One region of the Caproiciproducens puteiluti genome, then DNA from elsewhere that is predicted to be linked to it. Evidence: predicted binding sites of a transcription regulator. Region 1 holds the regulator's gene; the other holds the start of a gene.

Region 1 (8,026 bases):
AGGTCATTTTTTATTGGCTTCCTCCGTTTCGGAAAGCGCGTGTTCGTAAAGCTTTTGCATCCTGTCCATATGGTAGCGGTAAACAATCTCCGTTTCACCGCCGGGTTTTACGGAATCTTCCGTCAGCTCCATCACTTCCAGCGCCTTCAGCTCGTCCAGTATCATCTCATAAGTGGAGATTTTGCAGGAAATGCCGAAAACCTCGTCGTCGTTCCAGCGCAGGAATTTTGCCTGAGCAATGTACATTTTGACATTGTAGCTCAGCTTCTGGATCGCGCTGTCCACCGCAAAGGTATCGATCTGCCAGAACGAGGCGGCGCTCTCCATCGCCTGGTCCACCTGACTGCGCAGATGGACAAAGGATTTCTTGATTTCTTCGGCGTAGTTGGGCGGCATAATCACCAGATTGACAAGAATGGCGATCACAATGCCGATCGCGCTGCCCGCAATACAGGAAAGGGCGGTGCCGATGCGGAACATCATGGCAGCGAACACAAAGCAGGACAGGGTGGCCGCGCCATACAGCTTAAACAGATGGCAGAGATACAGCGTAAGGATAATCCCCACTCCGCACAGCCCGGCGTTCCCGGGCGAGAGCATGACAAAGCCATAGCCGACCGCCGCGCCGATCAGCACGCCGATCAGCTTGTTCTTCCCCATTTTGATGGAAGCATCGATGGATTTTCCCATCGTCATGACGGCGGCAATGACCGCGAAAAAGGGCTCGTCCAGCTTTAAAAGGGCGGAAATCACCACACAAAGGGTAACGGCGATCCCCGTTTTTACCACCCGGAAGCCAAGCCGGTTCTCGGTCTTAAGAAGGTTTAACAGCCACTTCATCAATCACCTCATGCAGCCAGCAACAATCTCATAAATTTGTTCCGGTCTCTCTACGATATATTTCGCATTGTTTTCTCTCAGTTCCTTCTCGGACCGGAACCCCCAAAGGACACCCGCCGTATCCATTCCCGCGGCAGCGCCGGTTTTCATATCCGTGTTTGTATCCCCGATGTAGAGGATGTCCTCCGGGCTGACGGCAAGCCCGTCCGCAATGAGCAGCGCGCCCTCCGGGGAAGGCTTGCGGGCCACCTCCGGCCGCTGTCCGTAGCACAGGTCAAAGGTTCCCTGCGGGAACAGCGCGTCGATAATCGCCGTGGTGCAGTTGTGCGGCTTATTGGAAAGCACCGCCATGCGGATTCCCTTCGCTTTCAGTTTTTTCAGCGTATCCTGCACCCCGCTGTAATTCGTGACAAGACAAGTAGGATCGTTTTCATACAGTTCATCGTAAATCTGCCTCATTGTGCGGACGTCGTCTTCCGTATATCCCTGCGCGCCCGGCGCAGTGTCAAGCATGGCGTGCATCAGCCTGTCCGTTCCGTTCCCGACGAGATACTTGTATTTTTCCACCTCAATCGGCCTGTATCCGCACCGCTCCATCGCGGTGTTGGCAAAATTGGCAATGGAAGCGAGCGTATTGGCCAGCGTTCCGTCCAAATCAAAAATACATGCCTTATACAAACAATCACCCTGCAATTCAAAATAACAAATGTATTTATAATAATAAACATTTTTGTAACAATTTGCAAGTCCTTTCTGCCCCTTACAGCCGTTCAGTACCGAAACAAGGGCGGCAAACATAGAAAAAGGGCGCCGGAGTGTAATCCCCGGCGCCCGGCTATGTACTAATTCTGGACTGCCAGTTTAACAGTCTGCTGTTTTTTTCCCGATGGACAAATATTATAAATCGTTCCGTCTTTTGCCACCATTGAGATCGGAATTTTGGGCAAAAGCTTGTGGATCATTTCTACAAATCCGTTGACCGGTGCCTCCGCCATTCCCGTTACAACATGGATCGCACCGATTTGTTTTACAAACCCTACCGCGATCAAGGCCGCTTCGTCGTTAAAATAAACGGTCATTTCCGCCTGTGCGTCACGCGCCGTCTGACGCAGATATTCGAGCTCTTCACAGCTGGTCTCAAATCCCGCAGAGGTTGGTTGCACGCAGAGTACCTGTAAAGAAGAGGAACTCTCTTCGGCAATTTTTTTGCCGGCCCGAATCAGTCTGTCACAGTCACGCTGACCCGTAACGCATACGAGGGTTGTGTTCCTGTCTTTCAATACTGTGCCTCCCTTCCGAATTACGTATTTTCCAACCATACTCAGTATAGTTTGATTTTCTTGCCGTTGTGGTAACAGAAAGTGTATAAATCATTAACAAAGTGTTAAATAAAAATTCGACATTTTTTGTAGGATCCACCACTTTCGGTCTTATTATAGCACAGAAAGCCGGATTTCACAAATAAAAAAACGGAGATCACAAAAAAGCTGCAGAACCATTCATTCTGCAGCTGTGATTTTGCCCCTAATCGTTTACAGTGTCGGGGGCGAGTTATTTAATAATGGAAAGCGGGTCGATATATTTTCCACCCTTTTTCATTGATAAATGCAGATGAGATGCGTCGGCGCTTTCACACGGAACCGTTCCGACCGTTCCGACCTGCTGACCCTGTTTGACGGCCGCTCCCTTTTTGACGCTCGCCGCTGCCAAACCGCAGTAATAGGTTTCGTAATCTCCGTGCTGAATCACAGCCGTCAGCCCGTAAAGGTCGTCCGTATAGACATTCTTTACCGTGCCGTTCGCGACCGCCTTGACGGCGGTTCCTTCCTTAGCGGAAAAGTCGGTGCCGTTGTGCACACGCCAGTCCTTCATCGTATTTGAGAAAATGGGATTTTCTCCGCTGAATTTCAGCGTGACGTTTTTCTCGACCGGGCTGGCAAAGGTCAGAACGCTGGCTGCGGTCTGCTTGGCCGGTACGGCGGACGACGGCGGAGCAGACGGCGCCTGGGACGGAGCCTTAGACGGCTCTTCCTTTGCCGGTTCCGACTGGGCGGGCTCTTCTGCGGAAGAAGTTTCGTCTCCCGTATAGACCTTGATTCCGCTTACCGTTTCATTCGTATGCTGCACCTGTGCGCTGCTTGTCGCCCCTTCGTCGGGAGAAGCATAGTTGACCACGCTGTCGTAAGTGGTCCAAGCCGCAACACCAACCGCAATCAGGCACACGCCAAGCGCGATATAAAATCCCTTGGAGTTATTCTTTTGTGATTTGTTGTTTAGCAGATGTAAATTACTCATTCGTGCCACCTCCGAATATATTTTGGCCATAAATCAAACGTTATATTCGGGGGATAACATTTTTATCATAAAAATAAAAAAAGAAAAAAGACCTAATCCATTTCGACCAGGTCCTTTTTCATTAGCTTGAGGGGTATATTGAGGAGGGTAGAACATGTATCAAGTAATGGTGCGGCTCCATATCCTTGATTACGTCTATATTATATCGCATGGCGGGATTCAGTTGTTACATAGCTATGAATATCTTATGAATTTTTAATATTCCAAACATTTGTTTGATTTTTTTCAAAAATGTGCTATAATATTTGCAGAAGCCAAATACACGGGAGGGCTGCGGAATGTTAACCAAAAGCCAGCAAAAAGTATATGACTATTTAAAAAGCCGGGCCGAAAACGGGCTTCCGCCCACTGTGCGCGAAATCTGCAGCGCAACCGGGCTGAAGTCGACCTCCAGCGTACACGCTCACCTGAAAACGTTGGAACGCGCCGGGTATATCAGCCGTGACGCGGGCCTGAACCGCGCAATTCACCTTGCGGGGGAACAAAGCACCATACAGGTCCCCATCGTGGGAAAGGTCGCCGCCGGCCAGCCGATTCTGGCTGTCGAAGAGGTGGAGGGCTATGTCCCCTTCTCACCCGCCCGTCACAGCGATGAAGAATATTTTGCGCTGAATGTCCGAGGGGAAAGCATGAAGGACTCCGGGATTCTGAACGGCGATATTGTCGTCGCTCTGAAAACGCCGACCGCGCTCGACGGGGAAATCGTGGTTGCCCTGATCGAAGACGAGGCTACGGTGAAGCGTCTGTTCCGCGAAAAGGACAGGATCCGCCTTCAGCCGGAAAATCCGGATTACCAGCCGATCTACACGAAAGACGTTTTGATCCTCGGGAAAGTCGTCGCGGTGTTCCGGTATTATTAAATTTGATACGGTCAAAGGCGGGAAATTTTTACAATTTCCCGCCTTTGCTATTTGCGAACGAAAATTTTAAACAAAAAACCGTCAATCTATAATATCCACACAATTGTCCGTCCGCTTTACTCTGAACCAATAGTGGTAAAGCACATGGAAGCCTAATTTCTGATACAGGCTGATAGCCTTGTGATTTTCACAACTCACCTGTAAATATGCTTCCATTCCATTCGCAGCTTTACCGGCCTGTAAAATAGTCCTGCAAATACGCGTACCGAATCCCAATCGGCGATGGTTTTCATCCACCCGTATATCATACAATCCGATAGAACCGCCGTCGAGGACGCCCAAACCGCATCCAACCACCCTTTTATCTTGCCTAACCTTTACGCAAACAGTCCTGCCCGCAATCTTCCTTAAAATCTTTTTTTGGATGTTCTGCATGGCCTTATGGTGTATATCAGAAAAACAGACAGCCGCATTCAGCCATTCCTCATCTATTTTTTCTGATACCTCCACACCGTTCAAGCAATGTGCGTCAGAGTCCGGTGGTATCGCAGCGCTCATAAGGTCCACGCTTTTCGCTATGGAGAAACCTCGTTGTTCCAAGATTCCGTCCAAATCCCGTGTGTTTTCCGTCATTTTAAAGACCGCCGGCAAGCCTTTTGCAGCATATTTTTGTTCGCATAGCTTGATTTTATTTTCCAGATTGATTTCCGACGGATAAAGAGGGCAAATACAGTTCGCCCGATAACTAAACCCATCCGAAAAGCGTAAAACCCAACCGTCAAACAGTTCCGTCTGTAAAGCTGGAAAAGCATTAACAGTCAGTTCTTCAAATTTCCGAATCTGTGGATTCATAAAAACAATCGCCTTCATTCTCAAGCAGGACGGCCCTTACCGGAGAAGCCTCCGCTCCGCCCAGGCGGAGCGGCAGGGCGATCAGCCGGTAGTCGCCGGGCTCCGCCGCGGAGAGGTCCAGCCCCTCCAGAACCAGTACGCCCGCCCCCAGCAGCTCTTTGTGCGCGGGAAAGGAGTCGTCCTCTTCCGTTTCGATGCTGAGCGCATCCGTTCCCACGAGGGTAACGCCTGCGGCCGTCAGCGCGAAGGCGGCGCTTTGGGACAGGAATGCCTGCCCCTTGAACAGAATCATTTTCTGAGCATGCGGCACGATATTGTCAATATCGGAGCCGGTAATGATACCGCTTGCCTCTGCAACGGTACAGGGGCCTGTCAGCCGCGCCAAATCGAGCTGGTCGACCGTCTCGCCGTCCTCAATGAAATGGCGCGGTGCGTCAACGTGGGTGGCGCTGTGGCATCCCGTGTAAAAACCTGAAAGATTGCAGACGTCCCCCAGCTCCATCCGGCGCACGGGGTCCCGGTAAGGCTCCGGATCCCCCGGATAAACCGGTGCGGAAAAAAGCTCACGCGACACGTCGATGATCTTCATGTCTTACACCTCTTTTTCAGATGGAGGGTAATATTTTTGTGATAAGCTCCGCGGTTTTATGCGCGGAGGAAATAGCAAAAGCGGCAAAATCGATATTGGCCGCCTCATTGGCATTATCCGAGATGGCGCGGATGACCACGAAATCCACATGGTTTATGTAGCATACCTGCGCGATGCTCCCGCCTTCCATTTCGCACGCGGAAGCTTGAAAGTCCCGGGCGATTTCCCGCAGCTTTTCCCCGCTGCTGATAAACTGGTCCCCGGTGGCGATCACCCCGACATGCACGCCCTGACCGTAAATCTGCTTCGCGGTGGAAACCACCAGATCAACCAGCCTTGCGCTGGCGGGAACGGTGACGATATTCAGTCCGCTGATCAGGCCCTTTTCATCCCCAATAGCGGTGGTATCCATGTCGTGCTGCACCAGCCCGCTTGATACGACGATATCGCCGATATGGATGTTTGCGCCGATACCGCCCGCAACGCCGACATTGATAACCGCGCTGGGATGATAATTCAAAATCATGGTCTGCGTGCAGACCGCCGCCGCAACTTTTCCAACGCCGCATTTGGCAACAACACAGTCGATATTCTCTATTCTCCCGATATAGTAAACCACCGAACTGACTGTCTGCGTACTTTTATCCGTCATGACCGCGATTAAATTTTCCACTTCTACCGACATTGCCCCGATGATTCCAATCATACCCGCACCTCAACGCTTTCCTTAAACTTTAAGCCATACTGCATAGGGAATCTGTTCCCTTCATTTTTCTTATAAAGATAATACATCTTCCGGCTTCTCCAGGGCATATTCCGGAGAAATGCCCTCCGGAGCGCGGCAGCCCCACAAAGCCAAAGCAAAGTCCACACCCGCCCCGTGCGCGCATCTGCAGTCATAAGCGGAGTCCCCGATATACAGCACATTTTCCTTACTCGCACCGGACAGCTCCATATATCTGAGCATCGGCGCCGGATCGGGCTTGTGTCCGGATGAATCCTCCGCACAGAGAATGTGTTCAAAATAATGATCCAGCCCGAAAGAAGAAACAACCGTCGCGTACTCTTCCCTCGTCCGGGACGTAATAATGCCCATTTGAATCCCATTTTTTTTCAGCTGTAAAAGCGTTGAAGGGATTTCTTTGAATGGTTTTATGGAATAGGAAAACTCCAGTTCATATTCTCCCCATATGCGGAAAGCCTCTTCGAGCGGCTCAACCTTCATTCTGGCCAACGTGTCATGCCCTGGGATTCCAAGGGAAAACCGAAGCTCTTCCAGCGGATACATTTTCCCCTGTATGGTAAAAAGCATCTTCTGAAAGGATAAAAGCACCGCGTCCTCACTGTCAAGCAGCGTTCCGTCAACATCAAAAACGATATGAGTATATTTCATCAACCATAATACCTTTCTAAAATCATTTGATAGGTTCCAATCGCTTCCATGATTGTCACTACAGCAGAAATGTTTTTTCTGTTCTTTTTATCCTCATTATAGGGAAGCAGACCGGGTCTGTCAAGTTTTGTAAAGGCAGTATGATGATTTATAGTTAGCCTGAAAAGGCCGTCTTAACAGCAATTTTATTTCAGTTTGCAAGACAAAATAGGTTTCTCCCCCGCCTTCGACGGGGGAGAAACGCGAACATGTTGCGGAATCAACTGGAAATGCTGTTAAGATGTCTTTTAATTGTCGGCAAAGTTCTTTGACTTTCAGAATTTTTAAAAATTCCTTTGGAACTGCTGCACGGATTTTCCACAAAACCCCTTCCATCTGTTGAAAATGGAGCGGACTACAAATAGAAAAGCAATTCGCAGAATATGACTGCTCTTTCCTTCAAGAAGCCGCCCTCCTGGTTACGTTGCCATAAAAAATAGAAAATCACCCGTCTTGCGACAGGTGATTCCTTCGTCTCTCCAGGTTATGCTCGCCCCTTGATCCAAGGTCCAAAACAATCCGGCCTGCATTTTCCGACGCCCTGATTGAATCTTTCAGGATATACGGGTAAAACACAAAGACCACCAATCCTGCGACTGATGGTCTTCTCTGGCTCCCCAAGTTGGACTCGAACCAACGACCCTGCGGTTAACAGCCGCATGCTCTACCGGCTGAGCTATTGAGGAATATTTGTGTTGGCACCTTCCTATTGTCCCGGGCCGTTACCAGCCAAGTATCTTCGGCACCAGTGAGCTTAACTTCCGTGTTCGGGATGGGAACGGGTGGACCCTCACCGTCATCAGTACCAACTAAACTTATTGAATTGTAATTCTCCGACTCGGCGGAAACAAAAACGAATTGCTGCAGAACAGAAAATGGTGACCCGTGGGAGGACTTTGCAGTCGGCATATGCCTGCGACGATTACCTCAGACAGCCACTTCGAATCTCTGTCTTTGCTTTCCTGTGGAAGACCGGAGTTCGATTCTCCGACTCGGCGGAAACAAAACTGAATGCCATAGAACAGAAAATGGTGACCCGTGGGAGAATCGAACTCCCGTTATCGGCGTGAGAGGCCGGTGTCTTAACCGCTTGACCAA
Region 2 (8,026 bases), 1.2 Mb from region 1:
GCGGTCAGAGCAGTAAGTATTAAATTCCAATATTATAAAATCCCTGCAGCCGGTTCAAACTCGGCTGCAGGGATTTTTTCATGGGGTCAGAGTTCTTTTGTCCAGTATTTTCGGTCAAGGCTGCGGTACTGTACCGCTTCGGCGACATGCCGCGGCTCGATTTCTTCGCTTTGATCCAGGTCCGCAATCGTGCGGGAAACCTTCAGAATCCGGTCATAGGCCCTTGCCGAAAGTCCGAGCTTTTCAAACGCTTTTTTCAGCAGCTCCCGTCCCGGCTCGCTCAGCCGGCATACCTCCTGGAGCATATCCGGCGTGATTCTCGCGTTGCAGGTAACGGGCGTGCCTTTGAAACGCTCATTTTGCAGCTTTCTGGCGCTGTTTACGCGCTCTTTAATCATCGCGGAGCTTTCGGCTTTTTCCTGAGAGCTGATTTCGTCAAACTCCACCGGCGGGACCTCTATGTGCAGGTCCAGCCTGTCCAGCAGCGGGCCGGAAACTCTGGAAAGATAGCGGGAGACCGCGCCGGAGGAACAGGTGCACGCCTTGGTCGGATGCCCGAAGTAACCGCAGGGGCACGGATTCATGGCGGCTACCAGCATCACGGCGCTGGGGTAGGAGATGGTTCCGTTGACGCGGGAAATCGTCACTTTGCCGTCCTCAATCGGCTGGCGCAGGACCTCCATCGCTCCGCGGGAAAATTCGGGCAGCTCGTCCAGAAACAGCACCCCGTTGTGCGCCAGGGAAATTTCTCCGGGGTGCGGAACATTTCCACCGCCGGACAGACCCGCGGGCGATACCGTGTGGTGGGGCGAACGGAACGGGCGGGAGGTGATCAGGGAAATTCCGTCCGGAAGGGTACCCGCAATGGAGTGGATTTTGGTGGTTTCAATGGTTTCTTCAAACGCCATGTCGGGAAGAATGGATGGAATCCGTTTCGCGAGCATGCTCTTGCCGGAGCCCGGAGGACCGATCAGGAGAACGTTATGCCCGCCCGCCGCGGCAATTTCCAGCGCGCGTTTCGCCTCGTTCTGCCCCCGCACCTCTGAAAAGTCCGGCAAAGGAGGCTGATTTTGCCGCGATGCCGGTACTTCCGAGGCGGGGAGAATTTCTTCCCCTCCGGCAAAATGCTTCATCAGCGTCGTCAGGTCCCTGACAGGGTAAACGGAGATTCCCTCCACGACCACGCCTTCGGCGGAATTCGCTTCCGGCACATAAAGCTTTTGAAACCCCGCCTCCTTTGCCCTGATCGCCATGGGAAGTACGCCTTTTACGGGACGTACCTCTCCCGTAAGCGACAGCTCGCCGATAAACACGCTGTCCTCCACTCCGGCGTCAAGCTGGCCGCTTGCCTTCATCAGCGCGACAAAGAGGGGCAGGTCGTAAATCGGTCCCTCCTTGCGCTTGTCGGCTGGACCAAGATTTACTGTTATTTTATGTACGGGAAATTGAAACCCGCAGTTTTTCATTGCGGAGCGCACTCTGTCCCGGGATTCTCTCACTGACGCATCCGGCAGTCCGACCACGTCAAAACCGGGCAGGCCGACACTGATGTCGGCTTCGACAGCCACGGTAAAGGAGTCCAGACCATACAGCCCCATGCTGTAGGAACGTGATACCATCCCCATTCCTCCCTTTATTCTTTTAAAATGATTATACTCCTGTCGAATTCTGTTGGCAATTCCTGACTTGGAATAAAATGGCCGCTTTACAGAATCCGTTCCTCGGTATATAATAATATCAAACGTTTGTTCTGTGAAACTGTCGACAAAATCGACTGCAAAATTTGGGGATCATCTTGGTTCCTGTGTTGGCTGCGCCTTGACATCATTTCCAGGCGCATGACAGGTTTTTCGATACTCTGTGTTCTATTGATTCTACAATTAAAATAAGCGGATTTCCCAATACCTATTTAAGATAGGGCTGGGGATACTGAAAAACGGTATGCGGAGGAATAGGTTGTGGAGCGGGTTATCTTACACTGTGATCTGAATAATTTTTTCGCTTCTGTGGAATGCAGGGACCATCCCGAACTCTGCGGAAAATCCGTCGCGGTCTGCGGCAGTGTGGAGGACCGCCACGGGATCGTGCTGGCTAAAAACGAGCGCGCCAAAGGCTTCGGCGTGAAAACGGCGGAGCCCGTCTGGCAGGCGAAGAAAAAATGCCCGGACCTGCTGGTTGTTCCACCTCATTTTGACCGGTATCTGTATTTCTCCGATCTGGTAAAGCAGATTTATCTCAGCTATACGAATCAGGTGGAGGCTTTCAGCATCGACGAATGCTGGCTGGATGTTACCGGAAGCACCCGGCTGTTCGGAGACGGGCCGGAGATAGCGGATCAGATACGGGACCGTACAAAATCGGAGCTGGGGCTGGGCGTTTCCATCGGGGTCAGCTTCAACAAAATTTTTGCGAAGCTCGGCAGCGATATGAAAAAGCCGGACGCCACTACCGTGATTACCCGAGAAAATTTCAGGGAAAGGGTATGGCCCCTTCCGACGGATTCCCTTCTGGGAGTGGGCAGGGTGACCGCCCGACGTCTGAATTCACTGGGAATTAAAACGATCGGCGACCTGGCGCGCACCGATTCCAAATATATCGTTTCCTCCTTCGGAAAAATAGGATACGATATGTGGAGGAACGCGAACGGGCTGGATGATTCCGGAGTATGCTCAAGCGAGGTTTCCTCCGCGCCGAAAAGCATTGGCAACAGCATCACCTGCGTTCATGATCTCTTCGACTTCGATGAGGTCTGGCCGGTACTGCTGTATCTTGCCGAAAAGATCTCTTTCCGCATGAGGGACGCCGGGGTGATCGCTTCGGGCCTTCAGCTTTCCATCAAGGATAACCGCCTGCATGTTTCGCAGCATCAGATGCAGCTGGAGGTTCCCACCCGGCTGACGATGGACCTGGCTCGGGCGGCGAAAGAGCTGTTTCAGAAGGGCTACGAATGGCCCTGTCCCGTGCGGGCGCTGGGCATCAGCGGCTTCGGCCTCTTGCCGGAGTCGGAAATGCAGCAGACATCCCTGTTTCACAGTATCCTGTGCGATGAAAAAATGGAACAGCTGGAAAGCCGTATGGAACATGTCAGAAACAAATACGGAAAAGCCTCCGTTAAGCGCGCCGTGCTGATGGAAAAGCTTCCGCTTCCAACGGGGGGCGGGGAAAAGCGTTGATTAAGATTTTTCTGGATGTTTTACAATTCTTATGATATAATGAAAATGTTCCTTTATCAGGCCTTGTTTGTAAATAAAAAATCGATGGATTTTCGGATGCAAAGCGTCTATCCGCCTATGTCACCCACGGCTACGGCCATTCAATACGGTTTTCTGCACACTTCGCTTTGAGGCCCTCTGAGGGAACCTCCGGGCAAAACACGTTTGCAGGCGCAGCTGCCGTATGCCGGGTGCTTTTGATGCGGTCAGATGATTTTAGCCGATCGGGATTTTTGCTTTACAAACAGGGCTTGATCTATGTAAATCAAAAATCTTGCGGAGGTCAAATCAGACATTGTCCGACAAAATAGGTATTTTTATAAAATTTAACTAAATAAAACAAATATTTAGCTTCAAAAGCAAAATATTTGTTGACTTAATAGACACAATGAGGTATGATAGATGCAGAATTCAAGTTTAATGTGAGCCATGAGGTGTTGGGCTTGGTTGATAACAACCATTTTAATAAAATGGCAGATTATACCGACAGTCAGCTTGCCTGCCTTGTGAACAGCGGAAATTCGGATGCTTTTGTGGAACTTACCGCACGTTATATGTCGCTGATCAGGGTCAAGGCGGCGCCGTTTCGCTGTGCGATGCTGGAAGCCGACGATCTGTGCCAGGAAGGACTTTTGGGCCTTTTAAATGCGGCGCGTACTTATGACTCAGCCGGGAAGGCCGGTTTTAAAACATATGCCGGCGTTTGCATTAATAACCGGATTATTATGGCTTACCGCACGGCGGCCAGCCGCAAAAATCTTCCGCTGAATAATTTTGTTTCTCTCAGCGACGACGGTTCGCACATGGATATGACAGATTGCGCCTCGGATCCTGAAGCATTGTTGATGGACAGCGAAAGCTACGCGGCCATGCAGCTGCGGATGAAACAGTTGCTTTCAAAGCTGGAACAGCAGGTGCTGACGCTTTATTTGGGCGGCTGCAGTTATCACGATATTTCGGTGAAACTCGGCGTTTCCTCAAAGGCAGTCGATAATGCTCTGCAGCGGGTTCGGCTGAAATTAAAACAGTTGCTTTAGTTTAGTATATTAATTTCATATGCCCGGGTAGCTTAAGTAGAGCGTTGGAAATCAAAGGCGGCGGTGCAAATCCGTCTATGGGCAAATATCTTTATCCAAAGCGAGGTAAATTAAATGTACGAAGACAAGACTCTCATCTGCAAGGAATGTGGCGCTGAATTTGTATTCACCGCCGGTGAGCAGGAATTTTATGCTTCCAAAGGGTTCGTAAATGAGCCGCAAAGATGCAAAGCCTGCCGCGATGCTCGTAAAAATGCTGCCAAGCCAGAGCGTGAAATGTATACCGCTATCTGCGCAAGCTGCGGCAAGGAAGCAAAGGTCCCCTTTAAGCCGCGTGAAGACCGTCCTGTATATTGCAGCGAGTGCTTTGCAAAGATGAGGGAAGAATAAGCATATAGCCTAATATTTCTTATTCGTGACCAGGTACCCCGGATTGATTTCCGGGGTATTTTATTTTCGCCGGATCAGAAATGTATTGCAAAGCTTGGACACGGGTATTATAATATATATGAAATCTATTGAAAAGCTGGAGGATTCTAACAATGGCTGCTATTACGAAAGATACCATTATTGGTGATATTCTTGATATTGACGAAACCACGGCGCCTTATTTCCTGGAAATGGGCATGCATTGTCTGGGCTGCCCCGCTTCCCGCGGCGAAACCCTTGAGCAGGCCTGCCTGGTTCACGGTGTGGATCCGGACTCAATGCTGAGAAAGCTGAACGATCACATCGCGTCTAAATAAAAGAATTTCTGAACAAGGCCGCCCGGCAATCAAGTTGCCGGGCGGTTCTTAAGTATGGGGGACGGTGCGTGCTTTTTGAGGGCTGCCGTTCCCCTGTCCCGGTTTCCTCTGATGCCGATGGGAAGCTGTCGGGCATTTCTGTCCGTGGGGAAGCCGGCGAATATCATTTTACAAAGGGGTGTGCCGGATGGGACTTCATCCTTTATTTACTTTGGGCGGCAGGCTTCAGCTCTGCGCCTCCATGGTCCGGCCGGGTACGGCCCTGGCGGACATCGGCACCGACCACGCGTACCTGCCGATCTGGCTTGCAAAGCAAGGGCTGGTTTCCCGCGCCATTGCGGCGGATATCCGCCCGGGGCCGCTTCAGTCCGCACAGCAGAATATCCGTCGCTACCGTGTGGAAGAGCTTGTTTCCACGCGTCTGTCAGACGGGCTGGAAGCGATCTTTTCCGTAGAGGCGGACGATATTGTCATCGCCGGAATGGGCGGCGAAATGATGATACAGATTATTAAAAACGCGTCCTGGCTGCGGGACGGAGAAAAAAGGCTGATTTTACAGCCGATGACGTCGGTTCCCCAGCTGCGTGAATTTCTTGCGGGGGAGGGCTTTGCGGTTCTGCGGGAACAGGCGGCTGTGGAAGACGGCTATGCTTATTCGGCCATGCAGGTACAGTATGCTCCCGAGAAAGTCGGTACGGACAGCCTGTACCCCTATATCGGGAAGCTGGACGCCGCGACGGAGGACAACCGCGCGTACATGCGCAAGGTGATCGCCCAGCTTGAAAAAAAGGCTGGGGGACTTGCCGTTTCCGGCAGGCAGGAAGAAGCCGCCGCCCTGATCCGTACGGCGGAACAAATCGATATGAAAATGAAAGAGGAGCGGTAGGTATGGTTTCCGTTGGTGAGATTTACGATTACATTGACAGCTTTGCGCCGTTTCGGTCGGCAATGAGCTTTGACAATCCGGGTTTGCTGGTCGGAAACAGGGAAGCCGGGGTGTCTTCGGCGGTTTTGTCGCTGGATATTACGCCTGCGGTTGTTCAGGAAGCCCATGAGCTCGGGGCGGAGCTGATTGTCAGCCACCATCCGGTCATTTTCCATCCTCTGAAAAGCCTTTCCGCAGATTCCACGCCCTATCTGCTGGCCCAATACGGCATCGCGGCAATCTGCGCCCACACCAACCTCGATATGGCGGCTGGCGGGGTGAATACCTGCCTGGCAGAGCGCCTGAGGTTACGGAATGTGCGGACGCTCAGGGAATATGAGGATTCCGGCCTGCCGGAAGCGCTGGAGGGGGAAACCGGCTGTGAATATACGCCGGAAGCCTTTGCGCGTTTTGTCAAGGAAGCGCTGGGCTGTGACGGGCTGCGCTTTACGGACGGAAAACGTACGATTACACGCGTGGGACTTTGCAGCGGCGGCGGCGCGGATTTGGTTTATGACGCCGCGCAGGCCGGCTGTCAGGCCTTCGTAACCGGGGAAAGCAAGCACAATATTTTGCTGGATGCGGAAAACATGGGGGTGACTCTGGTTGACGCCGGGCATTTTTATACGGAAAATCCTGTAATTTTACCGCTTGCGGTGAAGCTGAAAATTCAATTCCCCGACGTTGCCTTCTTTGAATCAAAGCGGATGCACAGCCCCGCGAAATATCTGTAATGCATATACACGGGAGGAATATCAATGGCTCTTGACGGAGCATTTTTACATCATATCAAAAAAGAAATAGAAGAAAACGCAATCGGCGCAAAGGTGGATAAGATCTACCAGCCGAACAAGGAGGAAATGGTTCTTTCCCTGCGCACGTATCGGGAAACCCAGAAGCTGCTGATGTCCGCTAGGGCCAACAGCGCCAGAATTCATTTTACGCGCTCTGTCCCGGAAAATCCCAAGGTCCCGCCGATGCTCTGCATGCTGCTGCGCAAAAGGCTGGCCGGGGCGCGCCTTGCCGCAGTGCGTCAGCCCGGACTGGAGCGGATGCTCTGCCTGGATTTCGACGCAGTCAGCGAGCTGGGGGACGAAATCCGCCTGACGCTGGTCATGGAAATCATGGGGCGCTACAGCAATATTATTTTTGTCGACGAAGCGGGAAAAATCATCGACGCCCTCAAACGGGTGGACGCGGAAATGTCTTCGGAACGCCTAGTGCTGCCGGGACTGACGTATCAGCTTCCGCCGCCGCAGGACAAGCTGTGCCTTTTAACGGACTCCGTTCCTGACATAATCGAAAGAATTCAGCGGATCCCCTCGGATACGGAGCTTTCAAAAGCCATTTTAAATACGCTGCAGGGAGTCTCTCCGATCGTCTGCCGCGAGCTGGAACATCTGACCGGCCATGGGAGCGACATCAGCACGAAATCGATGTCCGCCCAGCAGTGGGAACGGCTTGCATTCTTTTTGGGCAGAATGGCGGATACGGTCAAAAATGTGGATGGAAAGCCGCACATGGTGGTAAGCCCCGTCCAAAAGCCGATGGACTTCTCTTTTATGAATATTGAGCAGTACGGTCTGACTGCGGTTGTGAAACCGTACGACGATTTTTCCACCCTTCTGGACGCGTTTTACGACGAGCGAGACCGGATTGACCGCATGCGGGTGCGTTCGCAGGATTTGCTGCGCGTGCTGACCACCACCTCCGACCGCCTCAGCCGGAAGATGAACCTGCAGCGGGCGGAGCTTGCGCACTGCGCGGAGCGCGACGACCTGAGAATCTGCGGCGACCTGATCAACGCCAATCTGTACAATATCCCGAAAGGCTCGGCGATGGTTGAGCTGCAGAATTTTTATGAGGAATCGATGCCTCTGGTCAAGGTCAAGCTGAATCCCGCGCTTTCCGCATCCCAGAACGCGCAGAAATATTATAAGGAATACCGCAAGGCGCGTACCGCCGAGGAAATGCTGACCGCTCAGCTTCAGCAGGCTGAGCAGGAGCTCAGCTATATCGACACCGTGTTTGAGGAACTCAGCCGGGCGGCGACGGAACGCGATCTTTCCGAAATCCGCTCCGAACTGATCGAACAGGGCTATATCC

Evidence for each region. The regulator LexA, encoded in region 1, represses DNA repair genes until DNA is damaged. The targets are predictions, from matches to a motif close to CNAACANNTGTTNG.
Region 2: the regulator LexA is predicted to act here: its motif matches at 1,739-1,752, upstream of dinB (DNA polymerase IV).

What each region holds. Positions count from the first base shown of each region.
Region 1 covers NZ_CP194790.1:572,072-580,097, reverse strand. The annotation lists gene ACRQU7_RS02870 (FUSC family protein) at 4-840, opposite strand; gene ACRQU7_RS02865 (HAD family hydrolase) at 844-1,518, opposite strand; gene ACRQU7_RS02860 (hypothetical protein) at 1,683-2,120, opposite strand; gene ACRQU7_RS02855 (M23 family metallopeptidase) at 2,392-3,135, opposite strand; gene lexA (transcriptional repressor LexA) at 3,474-4,055, shown strand; gene ACRQU7_RS02845 (GNAT family N-acetyltransferase) at 4,137-4,907, opposite strand; gene ACRQU7_RS02840 (cyclase family protein) at 4,882-5,496, opposite strand; gene ACRQU7_RS02835 (5'-methylthioadenosine/adenosylhomocysteine nucleosidase) at 5,513-6,202, opposite strand; gene ACRQU7_RS02830 (HAD family hydrolase) at 6,272-6,889, opposite strand; tRNA gene ACRQU7_RS02825 (tRNA-Asn) at 7,539-7,614, opposite strand; rRNA gene rrf (5S ribosomal RNA) at 7,622-7,738, opposite strand; tRNA gene ACRQU7_RS02815 (tRNA-Glu) at 7,958-8,026, opposite strand, start outside.
Region 2 covers NZ_CP194790.1:1,754,674-1,762,699, forward strand. The annotation lists gene ACRQU7_RS08440 (methyl-accepting chemotaxis protein) at 1-23, shown strand, start outside; gene ACRQU7_RS08445 (YifB family Mg chelatase-like AAA ATPase) at 87-1,619, opposite strand; gene dinB (DNA polymerase IV) at 1,959-3,173, shown strand; gene ACRQU7_RS08455 (sigma-70 family RNA polymerase sigma factor) at 3,656-4,249, shown strand; gene ACRQU7_RS08460 (zinc-ribbon domain containing protein) at 4,364-4,639, shown strand; gene ACRQU7_RS08465 (DUF1858 domain-containing protein) at 4,792-4,995, shown strand; gene ACRQU7_RS08470 (class I SAM-dependent methyltransferase) at 5,183-5,881, shown strand; gene ACRQU7_RS08475 (Nif3-like dinuclear metal center hexameric protein) at 5,884-6,654, shown strand; gene ACRQU7_RS08480 (Rqc2 family fibronectin-binding protein) at 6,679-8,026, shown strand, end outside.